Regions from separate parts of the Pantoea sp. X-Soil-TKNS-1207 genome, predicted to be linked through region 3. Evidence: predicted binding sites of a transcription regulator. Region 3 holds the regulator's gene; each other region holds the start of a gene.
The links. Region 3 encodes Fur, which represses iron uptake genes when iron is present. Its sites were predicted from a motif close to ATAATAATGAGAACNACTATCAA; they were not measured.
Positions count from the first base shown of each region.

Region 1: AC6I8V_RS08345 (TonB-dependent siderophore receptor) is a predicted target of Fur. The motif match lies at 1,369-1,391, and genes of this name have one in related genera.
Region 2: AC6I8V_RS23430 (TonB-dependent siderophore receptor) is a predicted target of Fur. The motif match lies at 2,024-2,046, and genes of this name have one in related genera.
Region 4: fhuA (ferrichrome porin FhuA) is a predicted target of Fur. The motif match lies at 1,483-1,505, and genes of this name have one in related genera.

Region 1 covers NZ_AP035958.1:1,776,680-1,780,229, reverse strand. Annotated here, with positions in the region: gene AC6I8V_RS08360 (Ppx/GppA phosphatase family protein) at 1-549, shown strand, start outside; gene AC6I8V_RS08355 (DUF2767 family protein) at 588-794, opposite strand; gene AC6I8V_RS08350 (CsbD family protein) at 955-1,203, shown strand; gene AC6I8V_RS08345 (TonB-dependent siderophore receptor) at 1,440-3,550, shown strand, end outside.
Region 2 covers NZ_AP035959.1:708,408-711,957, reverse strand. Annotated here, with positions in the region: gene AC6I8V_RS23430 (TonB-dependent siderophore receptor) at 1-1,986, opposite strand, end outside; gene AC6I8V_RS23425 (AraC family transcriptional regulator) at 2,142-2,927, shown strand; gene AC6I8V_RS23420 (SDR family oxidoreductase) at 3,041-3,550, opposite strand, start outside.
Region 3 covers NZ_AP035958.1:1,243,562-1,247,111, reverse strand. Annotated here, with positions in the region: gene ybfF (esterase) at 1-257, shown strand, start outside; gene ybfE (LexA regulated protein) at 426-701, shown strand; gene fldA (flavodoxin FldA) at 838-1,368, shown strand; gene fur (ferric iron uptake transcriptional regulator) at 1,724-2,167, shown strand; gene AC6I8V_RS05705 (hypothetical protein) at 2,230-2,625, opposite strand; gene glnS (glutamine--tRNA ligase) at 2,862-3,550, opposite strand, start outside.
Region 4 covers NZ_AP035958.1:863,043-866,592, forward strand. Annotated here, with positions in the region: gene mrcB (bifunctional glycosyl transferase/transpeptidase) at 1-1,334, shown strand, start outside; gene fhuA (ferrichrome porin FhuA) at 1,541-3,550, shown strand, end outside.

The sequences.
Region 1 (3,550 bases), 530 kb from region 3:
CAGCCACAGCTGCGCGATGAGGATGTGCTGGTGTGGGATATCGGCGGGGGATCGATGCAGATGACCGCCTGGCGCGACCAGCAGGGAAAAGCGGTGTCGGATGTCTATCAGGGGAAACTGGCATCGGTGACGCTGAAGAATTTCATCCTTGAGGTGCTGAAAAATCAGCAGCCTGAGGCCGGAGCCTCGCCGAATCCGATTGGTTCGTGGCGCCCTTCGGTGCTGCGTTTTGTGGAATTTTACGCCCATAACGATGTGCCGCCGCAGATTAAACAGGATCTCGCCACGCGCCGGGTGATTGGCATCGGTGGCGTGCACGGTTTTTCGCTTAAGAATCAGCTGAAAATGCAAGGTAGCCAGTATGATCTGGCGGCGCTGGAGCAGGCATCAAAACAGCAGGTATGGAAAGGCGACAGCGAACTGCAAGGGGACTACCGCGCCACTGACGTCAGCAATTTATTGCTGGTGGAAGGCTATATGCGTGCGCTGGGAATTAACGATGTCACGGTGGTGAAAGCCAGCCTGATTCAGGGCGTATTGCTCCAGTAAATATCTGCCGGGCGAGCGCGGCGACGCCCGGTCTGTTTTTACGGTTTCACCAGTCGTATCGCGTGTTCCAGCATACGCTGCTCATCGCGTTCATCATGAGCGCGATGCTGACGGGTACGTTTCAGCAGGCTGGCGATCTCTTCCCTTTTGGTCTCGTGACCGCACTCCGCCAGCACAATCACCGCATCTCCGATGACGCGGCAAACTTCGTCGTAATCGTCTTCATTTAAAATGTCGCGTTTCATGCTTCCTCCAACGGTTTACTGCCAGCATTGCCAGTACCAAGCCTGGACAGGATTCCGCCATCCTGCAAACCCCTGTTACATCCCATCCGGTATTACGGTTGCTGGCTGCGCCATCACTGACTACGCTGAAATGGACATTAACAACCATCAGGGAGTCATTATGACTGCAAAAGCGGAAGCAAAACTCGATGAAGCAGCGGGCGCAGTAGAAGAGAAAGTGGGTGAAGTGACTGGCTCACGTCGTCATCAGTTGAAGGGCGCGGCGCGTCGGTATCCAGCGAAAGCCAGCTATGCCGCCCAGGATGCCGCAGATTGCCTCGTGAAAAGCGTGCGCGACAATCCGGTGACCGGCCTGGCGCTGGCAGCCAGCGTAGGCGTGGTGATCGGTTTCCTGCTGGGACGTAAATAATCGTCTGAATTGACATACGGAAGCGCAAGCTTCCGTTAACTCAGGTCCCCTCTCCCCTCACAATTCCTCCATAATCTTCACTCTCCCCTGCTTTCCGTCTGATTTTTCACACCAGATGTAACCAATTACGTTCAGCTGCTACAAATTAATTCCAAATTAATACAAATGAGAATCATTATGATAATTATTAACACTCATGTTTCTGGGTGTGGATAATAATAAACTGGTGTAATCATATGTCTCAATTTGTCTGTAGCAGGAAAACTACCCTGGCGGTTGTTATTGGTTTAGTGATGAGCGGCGCTGCATTGGCCGATAATAATGTGGTGAGTCTTCAGGATGGAGAAAATAACCACGCGATACCGGAGGGAAATAAAAAAAAGGCCACCAATGAAGAGGAGATGGTGGTAAACGCGAAAGCGGAAGAGATGCTTAAACAGCAGCCGGGGGCATCTTTAATCACCAAAGAAGATATTGAAAAGGATCCACCGGTTAACGATCTTTCTGACATTATCCGTAAAATGCCGGGAGTGAATTTAACCGGCAACAGCGCGACCGGTAGCCGTGGTAATAACCGCCAGATCGATATTCGCGGCATGGGGCCGGAGAATACCTTAATTCTGATTGATGGAAATCCCGTGACCTCGCGTGACGCCGTGCGCTATAGCCGTACCGGCGAACGTGATACGCGCGGCGATACCAACTGGGTGCCGCCGGAGATGGTCGATCACATCGACGTGCTGCGCGGCCCGGCCGCGGCCCACTACGGTTCTGGTGCCATGGGCGGCGTGGTTAACATTGTGACCAAACGCCCGACCAACGACTGGCACGGTTCGCTGACTTTCTATACCAACCAGCCGGAAGATAAGCAGGAAGGCGCGACCAAACGCATGAACTTCAGTCTGAGCGGGCCGTTGATCGATGATGTGTTAACTATGCGGCTGTACGGCAATATCAATAAAACCGATGCCGATGCTTATTCCATCAATACCGATGAAAATGGATCTTATGCCGCCGGGCGTGAAGGCGTTCGCAACCGCGATATTAATGCCATGATGGAGTGGAAAATTAATCCCCAGCAGTATCTGGATTTCAGTTATGGCTATAGCCGCCAGGGGAATATTTACGCCGGTGATACCCAATACAGCAACAGCAATATCAGTTCGCTGGTGCCGGGATTATATGGCGATGAAACCAACCGTATGTATCGTCAGACGTGGAATATTACCCATAACGGCATCTGGGATTGGGGCCAGTCAAAACTCAGCCTGAATTACGAGAAGACCAATAATACCCGTCTGGCGGAAGGTTCAACCGGCAAAGTGGAAGGGATGATCGATGATGATACCTACACTACCAGCCGTTATTACGCCTGGCGCGTCAGCAACGAACTCACCATCCCGTTTACCCTGCTGGTGGATAACACCTTAACGCTTGGCGCAGAGTGGAATCGTGAAGAACTGAACGACCCGGCCTCGATGCAGGACACCGATGCCAGCGGCGCCAGCATCGATGGCGTATCGGGCGATCCTTCACAACGCAGCGGGAAGAACACCCAGGAGCTGAGTGCAATTTATCTGGAAGACACCATTGATGCCTTCGACGGCACGACGCTGATCCCCGGTGTGCGTTTCGACTATAGCGATCGTTTCGGCAGCAACTGGAGTCCGAGCCTTAACGTGCAGCAGGCGCTGGGTGATGACGTAACGCTGAAAGCGGGTATCGCGCGCGTGTTCAAAGCGCCTAATCTGTATCAATCGAGCGAAGGCTATCTGCTCGCCAGCAGCGGCAATGGCTGTGCGCCTGGCAGCAGCAGCGGCTGTTATCTGCTGGGTAACGGCAATCTGAAGCCGGAAATCAGCGTCAACAAGGAAGTGGGTTTGCAGTGGACGCATGACGGCTATGCGGCGGGTCTCACTTACTTCCGCAACGATTATCAGAACAAGATTGTGGCGGGCACCGATGCGCTCAGCACCGTTGACGTTAACGGATATTACTCGTCGACCTACGACGTGTATCGCTGGGAGAATGGCGGCAAAGCGCTGACTCAGGGGCTGGAAGCGAACCTGACGGTGCCGCTGATCGCCGATACGCTGAACTGGCGTACCAATGCCACCTATATGTTCACCTCGAAGTATAAAGAGAGCGGCAATCCGCTGTCGCTGATCCCGAAATACACGGTGAATAGCTGGCTGGACTGGCAGATCACCGACAAACTCTCCACTACCCTGAGCTGGACCATGTATGGCCGCCAGAAACCGCGCACCACGGCGGAGATTCGTAAGGAAGTGGGGACGATGTCGGATACCGAGGTGGCTGCGTATTCGATTGTCGGCGCGGGCGTGAA
Region 2 (3,550 bases), on a different replicon from region 3:
CGCCATCGCGTCATACACCAGCGCCGCCGGGACTTTCAGCGCGTTGTCGGTAGTGGCATAGCTGGTGCCGACATAGCGTGCGCCACCGCCCACGGTGATACCGTCCAGCACGCCCGGCAAGGCGTATTCGGTCCACAGGCTGGCGGTGTGGCGGGCAATCGCGACCGGCTGTTTGCCTTCCGTATCGTCATTGGCCGAGATAACTTTCGGGTCGGTCAGCGCATAAGAGGCGTTCACCAGCCAGCGCGAGGTAATATTGGCTTTCGCATCCAGCTCGAGGCCCTGCGAACGGATTTCGCCGGTCTGCACCGAGTAGTTGGCGTGGTCAGGATCGGCGGTCAGAACATTTGTCTGACGCAGATCGTACAGGGCCGCGCTGAACAAGGCGTTAAAGCCATTCGGCTGATACTTGATGCCCACTTCTTTCTGTTTGCCTTTGGTCGGCGTGAACGGGTTGCCGCCGTACGAGGTGCCCGATTGCGGCTGGAACGAGGTGCCGTAGCTGATGTAAGGCGCGATGCCGTTATCAAAATGGTACATCAGTCCGGCACGCCCGGTGGTGGCGTAGTCGTTCAGTTCAGTACGGGTATCGCTGACCCAGTTCTGGGCGCGGGTTTGCGCGTTGTCATAACGACCGCCGAGATTCAGGATCCAGTTGTTCCACTTCATGCTGTCCTGCAAATAGACACCGAGCTGGGTCATGAACGAACGACTGTGATAATCAATCGACGGCGATTCAACGGGCGTACTGTAATCCGGGTTGAGATAGCTGATATCGGACGCCGTGCCGTAGCCGCTGTTCTGCCGCAGATCGTCATGGACAAAATCCACCCCGACCGTCAGCGCATGGTTTACCGGGCCGGTATCCAGATTGCCTTGCAGGTTGGTATCAACATCGAAGGCTTTGAACGATTCGATAACGCGCATACTGTCGCGACTGATGGTTGCGGAGCCGTCGTTAAGGGTGCCTGTGGGATAAACCATCTGATAATCGCTGCTGGTGTGCAGGTAGCGCAGATTCTGGTGCACGCTCCACACCTCATCGAACTTATGCATAAAGTCATAGCCGATGCTGGCCTGATCGCGGCGATAGTAATCAAAGCCGGGCTGACCGCCGTAGAAACTATCGCGGAAATTGCCCTGCTTCAGCGGGATCAGGCTGCCTTCCAGCGGTATCTGGTTGTAGAAACCGGCATAGGGATCTTTGCGGAACTGGCCGAGCAGCGTCAGACGCGTATTGTCGTCAGGTTGCCAGGTCAGGGCAGGGGCGATGTCGTAATGTTTGTATTTGGTGTAATCGACCTGCGTATCGCTGCGTGACCAGGTGCCGGTAATGCGGCCCAGCCAATGCTCGTCGTTATCCAGTGCGCCAGAGAGATCCAGCCCGGCTTCAAACAGATTATGATTGCCGGTGCTGACAAAAATCTGATGGATCGGTTCGGCAGTCGGACGTTTGCTTACCAGGTTAACCACGCCGCCAGGGCTGGCCTGACCGAACACCACCGAGTCCGGGCCTTTAACCACTTCCAGACGATCGAGCAGGAAAGTATCGAAATTCGGACGCGACCAGTAGGTCACGGTCGGCAGGCGCAGGCCATCGAGGAATTCATCGGCAGCAAAACCGCGAATATAGATATCGTCAAAACGGTAATCCACGCCGCCGCCTTCTGCCGCCACACCGCTGTTGTAGCGCAACGCCTGGCTGACATTCAGTGCTGCCTGAGACGCCATTTGTGCCTGGGTGATCACCGCGATGCTTTGTGGCGTTTCGATCAGCGGACGGCTGCTTTTGGTGGCAGAATCAGCTTTTTTCGCCACCTGGTTCCAGCTGTCAGCATCCCCGTCATCACTATCGACGTTATTGGCGGTGACCGTCAGCGTGCTGTTGTGCGTATTATTATCGGCGGCCCAGCCTGACGCGCTGCTGAGCAGGATCAGCAGCATTGCGCTTAAGGGTTTGCGCCGGAAAGTGCGATGACAAAACATTTATTTCCCCGATGTAGTCCAATACCATCAAATAGTGATACAAATGATAATCATTACTATTTTATTTCATAGCGCCTCGCTGGCCGTTTTGCGTGATGGGGAAACTGAATGACGCTAAGCGGACAGCAATCGGCAATCTGACAGGATCGGAAGAGATGGTATTGAATAAACCACCTTTAACAGATGCCACCCCGACGTTACCGTTGCTGGCTACGCGGGAAATGCATTATCCCGCCGGGCGCGAGGAGCGCTGGCACGCGCATGAAGTGGCGCAGCTGGTGTTGTGCCTGCAAGGCGTGATGCGGGTGCAGACATCCAGCGCCTCCTGGACGCTGACGCCGGGCAGGGCGCTGTGGTTGCCGGGCACTTTACCACACGCATTAACCGCGCTGAGCGATATCCGCAGCCAGAGCTTATATCTGGAGCCGGTGCTGGCGCGCGCCTTCTGGCCGGACGCACATGCCATGATGATCTCGCCGTTATTGCAGGCATTGATGCAGACGCTGGTGGAGATTGAGCAACAGCAACCGGTGGATACGGCGCGTGTTGCGCTGGTCACGCCGCTGCTGCTGGATGAAATTCGCCGCGCCCCCGATGGGACGGTATGCGTATTGCCGCTGCCGGGCGATCGCCGTCTGATGAACATCTGTCAGCAACTGCTGAAAAGTCCGGCCAGCAGCGACACGCTGGAGGAGTGGGGCAGCCGCGTCGGGGCCAGTTCCCGCACCCTGGCACGGCTGTTCCGCGATCAAACCGGTATCACCTTTACCCAGTGGCGGCAGCAGCTGCGGTTATCGGAAGCGCTGGTGCAGCTGGCGCAGGGTCAGCCGGTGCTGCGCATTGCCAGCCAGCTCGGCTATCAAAGCCCCAGCGCTTTTATCTCAATGTTTCGCCGTCTGCTGGGCGATACGCCGCAGCGGTTTTTACGAATTTCAGGCTGAAATCGCCAGCCTGGGAACCATCAGTGCCCGCTGGCGCTGGGGCGTTCGCTGGTTTCGTTGCTATCCGCTTCGCCAGGCGGAACAGCTGGCGCGGCGGCGGCAAATGCACTGAATCACACGCTATGCGTTACGCCGCCATCAACGCGAATATTCTGTGCGGTGATATAGGCGGCACCCGGCGAGGCGAGAAAAGCGATGGTCGCTGCCACTTCTGCTGCTGTGCCGTAGCGTTTGAGCGGCACGCTGGCGCGGCGCTCGTCAGTGCCCGGCAGGCTATCGATCCAGCCCGGCAGCACGTTATTGATGCGGATGTTATCGGCGGCGTAGGTATCGGCGAAAATTTTGCAGAAAGAGGCCAGACCTGCACGGAACACCGCCGACGTCGGGAACATATCGGTGGGTTCAAAGGTCCAGGCGGAGGAGATGTTGATAATGCTGCCACCCCCTTGCTGCTGCATAATCGGCGTCACCAGGCGGGCGGCGCGGATCACGTTCAGTAAATAGGTTTCCATGCCACGCTGCCAGTCGTCATCGCTCAGTTGCAGAATCTGCGCCCGCGGACCGTGGCCCGCACTGTTTACCAGCACGTCAATACGTCCCCAGCGCGCCAGAGTGCGATCCAC
Region 3 (3,550 bases):
AGTGGCGTTTTAACGTGCCGGTGTTGTGGGACAACTACAGCACCATTTCCGGTTGGGAAGACGTACCGGCATGGCCGCACCCGGCGCTGTTTATTCGCGGCGGTGACTCGCCCTATCTGGATAATCAGCACCGCGATGCCCTGCTGCGTCAGTTCCCGCAGGCGCATGCGCATGTGATCAGCGGCGCAGGCCACTGGGTTCATGCGGAGAAACCTGAGGCGGTTTTGCGCGCAGTCCGGCGCTTTTTTGTACTGTAAAAGCAAAAGCTTGCCGCAAACCGTTTAGGGTTGGCGTCGTGGATGGCGCTGGAGTATGATGTCGCGCTAAAAATTTGCCGCGGATGATTTTTTCACCGTGGTCGGGCCGATAATGTATAAATCGCGCAGCGCCTTTCCGCCGTTCGCGCCCACTCAGTTTTACAAACCATGGCAAAAGAACAGACTGACCGTACCACGCTCGATCTCTTCGCTGATGAGCGGCGTCCGGGTCGCCCCAAAACCAGTCCGCTGACGCGTGACGAACAGTTGCGGATTAACAAACGCAACCAGCTGAAACGCGACAAGGTGCGTGGGTTGCGTCGTGTCGAGCTGAAAATGTCCGGCGAGGCGGTTGATGCCCTCAACACCCTGGCTGAGCAACAAAACATCAGTCGCAGCGAATTGATTGAACAAATGCTGCTGGCGCAGCTCAAACTGTCGTAACGCACGCAGACCGCACGCACGAACAAAAGTGACCGCTTTACAAGTTCCGCCACTTTGCCCGGTCTGCTATCATTCGCTTAACTGTGCATTCTACTGACTTACTTTCACAATCAGGATTTAAGAGGTTACTTGACCCATGGCAATCGTAGGCATTTTCTTCGGCAGCGATACCGGCAACACTGAAAACATTGCAAAAATGATCCAGAAACAACTGGGTAAAGACGTTGCTGAAGTGCATGACATTGCCAAGAGCACCAAAGAAGATCTCGAAGCATTCGATATCCTGCTGCTGGGCATCCCGACCTGGTACTACGGCGAAGCGCAGTGTGACTGGGATGATTTCTTCCCGACGCTGGAAGAGATCGACTTCAACGGCAAACTGGTGGCATTGTTTGGCTGTGGCGACCAGGAAGACTACGCGGAATACTTCTGTGATGCGATGGGCACCATCCGTGACATCATCGAGCCGAATGGTGCGGTGATTGTTGGCCACTGGCCAACGGAAGGCTACCATTTTGAAGCCTCTAAAGGTCTGGCCGATGACAAACACTTCCTGGGACTGGCTATTGACGAAGATCGTCAGCCGGAACTGACCAACGAACGTGTTGAAAAATGGGTGAAACAGATTTTTGATGAGCTGCAATTACAGGCGATCATCGAAGCCTGATCCCCTGCCCTCCTCAATGTGGGCGCTGGCTCACATTGAGTTAAAGGAATTTCCTATAAAAATAATAGCTACTGTTTTTTAACTTTTTCCCGCAAATCTGTAGAATACCCGTAACGGTCATCCGCTTATTCCTCTGGCATCAGAATGAGGCTGAGTGAAATGGAAACAAAGACCTGCACGATCCCCGCCGGCGTTAGTGACACTTATCCTTACAGCCACTGGTGATTTCAGGACGTTACCTTGGTTTTCATTTCACTGCTTGAGTTCTATAATGAGACGCAAATGAGAATGCGCGTGATCGACATTCAAGGCCCTGCGCCGCAAGTGACTAGCAAAGTAACAGGACAATATCCGCATGACTGACAACAACTCCGCATTGAAGAAGGCTGGCCTGAAAGTCACGCTGCCCAGACTTAAAATTCTGGAAGTGCTTCAGGAACCCGAGTGCCATCACGTCAGTGCGGAAGATTTGTACAAACGCCTGATTGATATGGGCGAAGAGATTGGTCTGGCAACGGTATATCGCGTTCTTAACCAGTTCGATGACGCGGGCATCGTTACCCGTCATAACTTCGAAGGCGGTAAATCCGTCTTTGAACTGACGCAGCAGCATCATCATGACCACCTGATCTGCCTGGACTGTGGCAAAGTGATCGAGTTCAGCGATGAATCGATTGAAACCCGTCAGCGTGAAATTGCAACCCGTCACGGTATCAAACTCACCAACCACAGCCTGTACCTGTACGGCCACTGTGCGCTGGGAGACTGCCGCGAAGACGAGACGCTCCACGATAAGTAACGAAGTGTGCTATGCAGTATAAAAAAACCGGTGCCTGGCACCGGTTTTTTTGTTTCTGGATATCACTGCACCAGCGTTTCCTGCAAATATCGCCAGCGAGGAATCAAGGTACTGCAATCCAGCACCGCCAGCGAAATGCGGCTCTGGTTGTTACCATTCATCATCTGCAACTCGCGATACTGAATGGTGACCTCCTCGCTCTGCTGCGAAATGATGGTGTGTTCACTGGTGGCGATGCGCATCCCTTCACGCTGGCCGCGCAACTGGCGGAACAGCACCTCCATTGAGTTCAAATCGAATTGTTTCCCCTGCGGCGTCACCATTTTGAAGTCGGGGTGAAAGTGCGAGAGAAACAATTCAATGCTGTCGTCAGTGCTATCCGACTGATTAAAAATACGTTCGATAAGCTGATGTAAAACCACGACGCTGTGTTTGGCTTCCTGAGCGAGACTTGTCATTTTTTTTCCTTAGATAACCCGCGGAGCAACGCTGGAGAGCGCATAGCCTACCTGAAATACAGTTTTTAACACTCGTAAATGGATTAATTTTACTAAAGTCAGATTTGTCGCAAATACCGGTAACAAACACATTTTTTATGCCGTAGCATAAATGGTTGCCAGCCGTGATTTATCGCCAATAAAAAAGGGCGATTGCTCGCCCTTACATGATGATATGGTGAAAACGACAAAAAGAATTAATCGCCGATTTTCGCCCAGGTATCGCGCAAGCCTACGGTGCGGTTAAACACCAGCTTAGACGGCTGCGAGTACACGCTGTCTGCACAAAAATACCCTTCACGCTCAAACTGATACGGCGCCTGCGTTTCTGCATCGCGCAGTCCCGGCTCGACAAAGCCCTGTTTGATTTCCAGTGAATTCGGGTTGATGGTGGTGAGGAAATCCTCAGCCGCACCCGGATTCGCCACGCTGAACAGGCGATCGTACAGACGGAATTCCGCCGGCAGCGCATGAATGGCAGAAACCCAGTGGATCACGCCCTTCACTTTACGGCCATCTGCCGGATCTTTGCTCAGCGTATCGACATCGCAGGTACAGTAGATGCAGGTAATGTTGCCTTCATCATCTTTCGCCACGCGCTCAGCACGAATCACATAGGCGTTACGCAGACGCACTTCTTTGCCCAGCACCAGACGTTTGTACTGCTTGTTGGCTTCCTCACGGAAATCCGCGCGATCGATCCACACTTCACGGCTGAACGGCACATCACGCGTACCCATTTCCGGTTTGTTCGGATGGTTCGGCATGGTGATGATCTCTTCATGACCGGCTGGCAGGTTCTCAATCACCACTTTCAGCGGATCAAGCACTGCCATCGCACGCGGTGCATTCTCGTTGAGATCGTCACGGATGCATGACTCCAGCG
Region 4 (3,550 bases), 380 kb from region 3:
TGTACAACATGCTGTCGGCCCGTCCGCTTGGCGTGCAGCCGAAAGGCGGGGTGATCACGCCGCAGCCGGCCTTTATGCAGATGGTGCGTAACGAGTTGCAGGCCAGGCTCGGCGATAAAGTGAAAGATCTCTCCGGCGTGAAGATCTTCACCACCCTCGATCCGATCTCGCAGGATGCGGCGGAAAAAGCGGTTGAAGACGGTATCCCGACGCTGAAAAAACAGCGTGGCCTGAAAGATCTGGAAACCGCGATGGTGGTGGTGGATCGTTTCAGTGGTGAAGTCCGCGCTATGGTTGGCGGCTCCGATCCGCAGTTCGCGGGTTACAACCGTGCGTTGCAGGCGCGTCGTTCCATCGGCTCGCTGGCAAAACCGGCAACCTATCTGACCGCGCTGAGCCAGCCGAATTCTTATCGTCTCAACAGCTGGATCGCCGATGAACCTATCGCGCTGAAACAGCCGAACGGCACCATCTGGAAGCCGCTCAATGACGATCGTCGCTTCAGCGGCAAAGTGATGCTGGTGGATGCGCTGACCAACTCCATGAACGTGCCGACGGTTAACCTCGGTATGACGATGGGGCTGGATTCGGTGGTGGATACCTGGAGCAAACTCGGGGTGCCGAAAGATCAGCTGCATCCGGTACCGGCGATGCTGCTCGGGGCGCTTAACCTGACGCCGATTGAAGTGGCGCAGGCGTTCCAGTCCATCGCCAGTGGCGGCAACCGTGCTGAGCTGTCGGCGGTGCGTTCGGTGATTGCGGAAGATGGCACGGTAATGTACCAGAGCTATCCGCAGGCCCAGCGTGTGGAACCGGCGCAGGCGGCGTATCTGACGCTGTATACCATGCAGCAGGTGGCGGATCACGGTACGGCACGGGCGCTGGGCGCGCGTTTCCCGAATGCGCACCTGGCAGGCAAAACCGGTACCACCAACGACCTGATCGACAGCTGGTTTGCCGGTGTTGATGGCAAAGAAGTGGCGATCACCTGGGTTGGCCGCGACAACAACCAGACCACCAAACTGTACGGTGCCAGCGGTGCGATGCAGCTCTATCGCCGCTATCTGGATAACCAGGCGCCGATGCCGCTGGTGCTGACGCCGCCGGAAGATATCACCCAGATGAACGTCGATTCCGCCGGGAACTTTGTCTGCGGCAGCGGCAGCAGCACCTGGCGCTCGCTGCCGGTGTGGACGCTCGATCCGAACTCGCTGTGCCAGCAGCAACAACAGCAGGTCCAGCAGCAGCAACAGTTGCAACAGCAGCAGCAACAAGAGCAGAAAGACAGCAACGGTGTCGCTGGCTGGATCAAAGAGATGTTCGGCAACAACTAAGTGGCTGAATCTTAAAAAAGGGTGCTCCGGCACCCTTTTTTTATGTCTGTTTTTCCTGAAACAAAATGAGCGAACTTGCGCCAAACGCACCGCCATCAGGCATTACATCTTGCGGATCTTGCAGCGTTTCGCCTAAAATCCAACCTTCATAATAATCATTCTCGTTTACATTCGCCTGCACCGATAACTTTTCGAGAGATCCTCAAATGAATGCGCGTACTACCTTTCCTTGTTACCTGCGTGGCGTCCCTACCAAACGCCCGCTCGCTTTATTAATTTCCTTAACCCTGGGCACCCTTAGCGCCCATGCGCTGGCAGAAGATACCGTGGTGGTTAGCGCTGATGGCGGCAATGCCGTCACTCAGGAAAGCGCCTGGGGACCGGCACCGACTATCGCCGCGAAACGCAGTGCGACCGGCACGAAAACCGATACGCCAATTGAGAAAAACCCGCAGTCGGTTTCTGTGATTACACGGCAGGAATTAGACACTCGCCAACCCAACTCAGTTAAAGAGGCGCTGGCTTACACTCCGGGCGTAATGAGTGGCACGCGTGGTTCATCTAACACTTACGATCAAGTGATCATTCGCGGTTTCTCATCCAGCGGGCAGAACCAAAATAACTATTTAGATGGCCTGAAGATGCAGGGCAACTTCTATAACGATGCGGTCATCGATCCCTATATGCTTGAGCGTATAGAAGTCCTGCGTGGCCCAACGTCTGTCCTGTACGGCAAGAGTAATCCCGGTGGCATTATCACCATGGTCAGTAAGCGTCCAACCACTGAACCGCTTCGCGAAGTGCAGTTCAAAATGGGTACGGACAATTTGATGCAAACCGGCTTCGACTTCAGCGATGCGCTGGATGATAACGGCGAGTTTTCTTACCGTTTGACAGGTATGGCGCGTTCTAATAACGACCAGCAGGTGAATGCGAAGCAAAAACGCTATGCCATTGCGCCGTCTTTTACCTGGCGTCCAAATGATCGTACCAGCTTCACCTTTCTTTCATATCTGCAAAATGAACCGGAAACCGGTTACTACGGCTGGTTGCCGGTAGAAGGCACGGTAAAACCTCTGCCTGATGGCAGCCGTCTGCCAACGAATTTCAATGAAGGCGCCTCTAACAATACCTATTCCCGCTCTGAGCGAATGGTTGGCTACGCCTTTGAGCATAGTTTTGATGATACTTTCACGGTCAGGCAGAACCTGCGTTTCACCGAAATGAAAACCGCGCAGAACAGTGTTTACGGCCAGGGCATTTGTACTGCGTCGAGTTGCCCAACGGTACCGGTTGCCGAACTTGACCATACCTTAGTTCGTAATACCGTGGTTGATCATGAACGTTTGCAGAACTTCGCTGTGGACACGCAGCTGGAGAGCAAGTTTGGCACTGGCGATGTACAGCATGTGTTGCTGACCGGGGTAGATTTCCAGCGTATGCGTAATGATATCAGCGCAACTTTCGGATCTGCCACGCCAATGGATCTTTATAATCCCCAGCATGACGATTTCGATTTCGGATCTGCCGCACCTTATCAGCTCAACGAAATGAAGCAGACGGGTCTTTACGTGCAGGATCAGGCGGAATGGAATAAGTGGCTCCTGACCCTGGGTGGTCGTTATGACTGGCTGGAGCAAAACAGCGTTGTGCGTAGCGACAACGGTAGTGTCTCTCGCAACGACAGTCAGTTTACCTGGCGTGGCGGTATTAACTACCTGTTTGATAATGGCATCACGCCATACTTCAGCTATAGCCAGTCCTTTGAGCCGAATGACTTCGATCTGTTTAGCACTCCACGCCAGAGCTTCGCGCCTTCCAAAGGCGAACAATACGAAGTGGGCGTGAAATACGTGCCAAAAGATCGTCCGATTGTATTGACTGCCGCACTCTATAATCTGACGAAAACCAATAACCTGACTGCAGATCCTAATAATGGTTTACAGCAGGTTCCGGCTGGCGAAATTCGCGCACGAGGCGCGGAGCTGGAAGCAAAAGCCGCTGTCAGTTCTAACGTTAACATGACCGCCTCTTACACCTATACCGATGCGGAATACACCAAAGACACCACCCTGAAAGGGAATACTCCCGTGCAGGTGCCAAAACAGATGGCATCACTGTGGAGCGATTATACCTTCCACGAAGGGGCGCTGAGTGGACTGAGCGTTGGCGCTGGTGGTCGCTTCATTGGTTCAAGTTATGGCGACCCGGCAAAT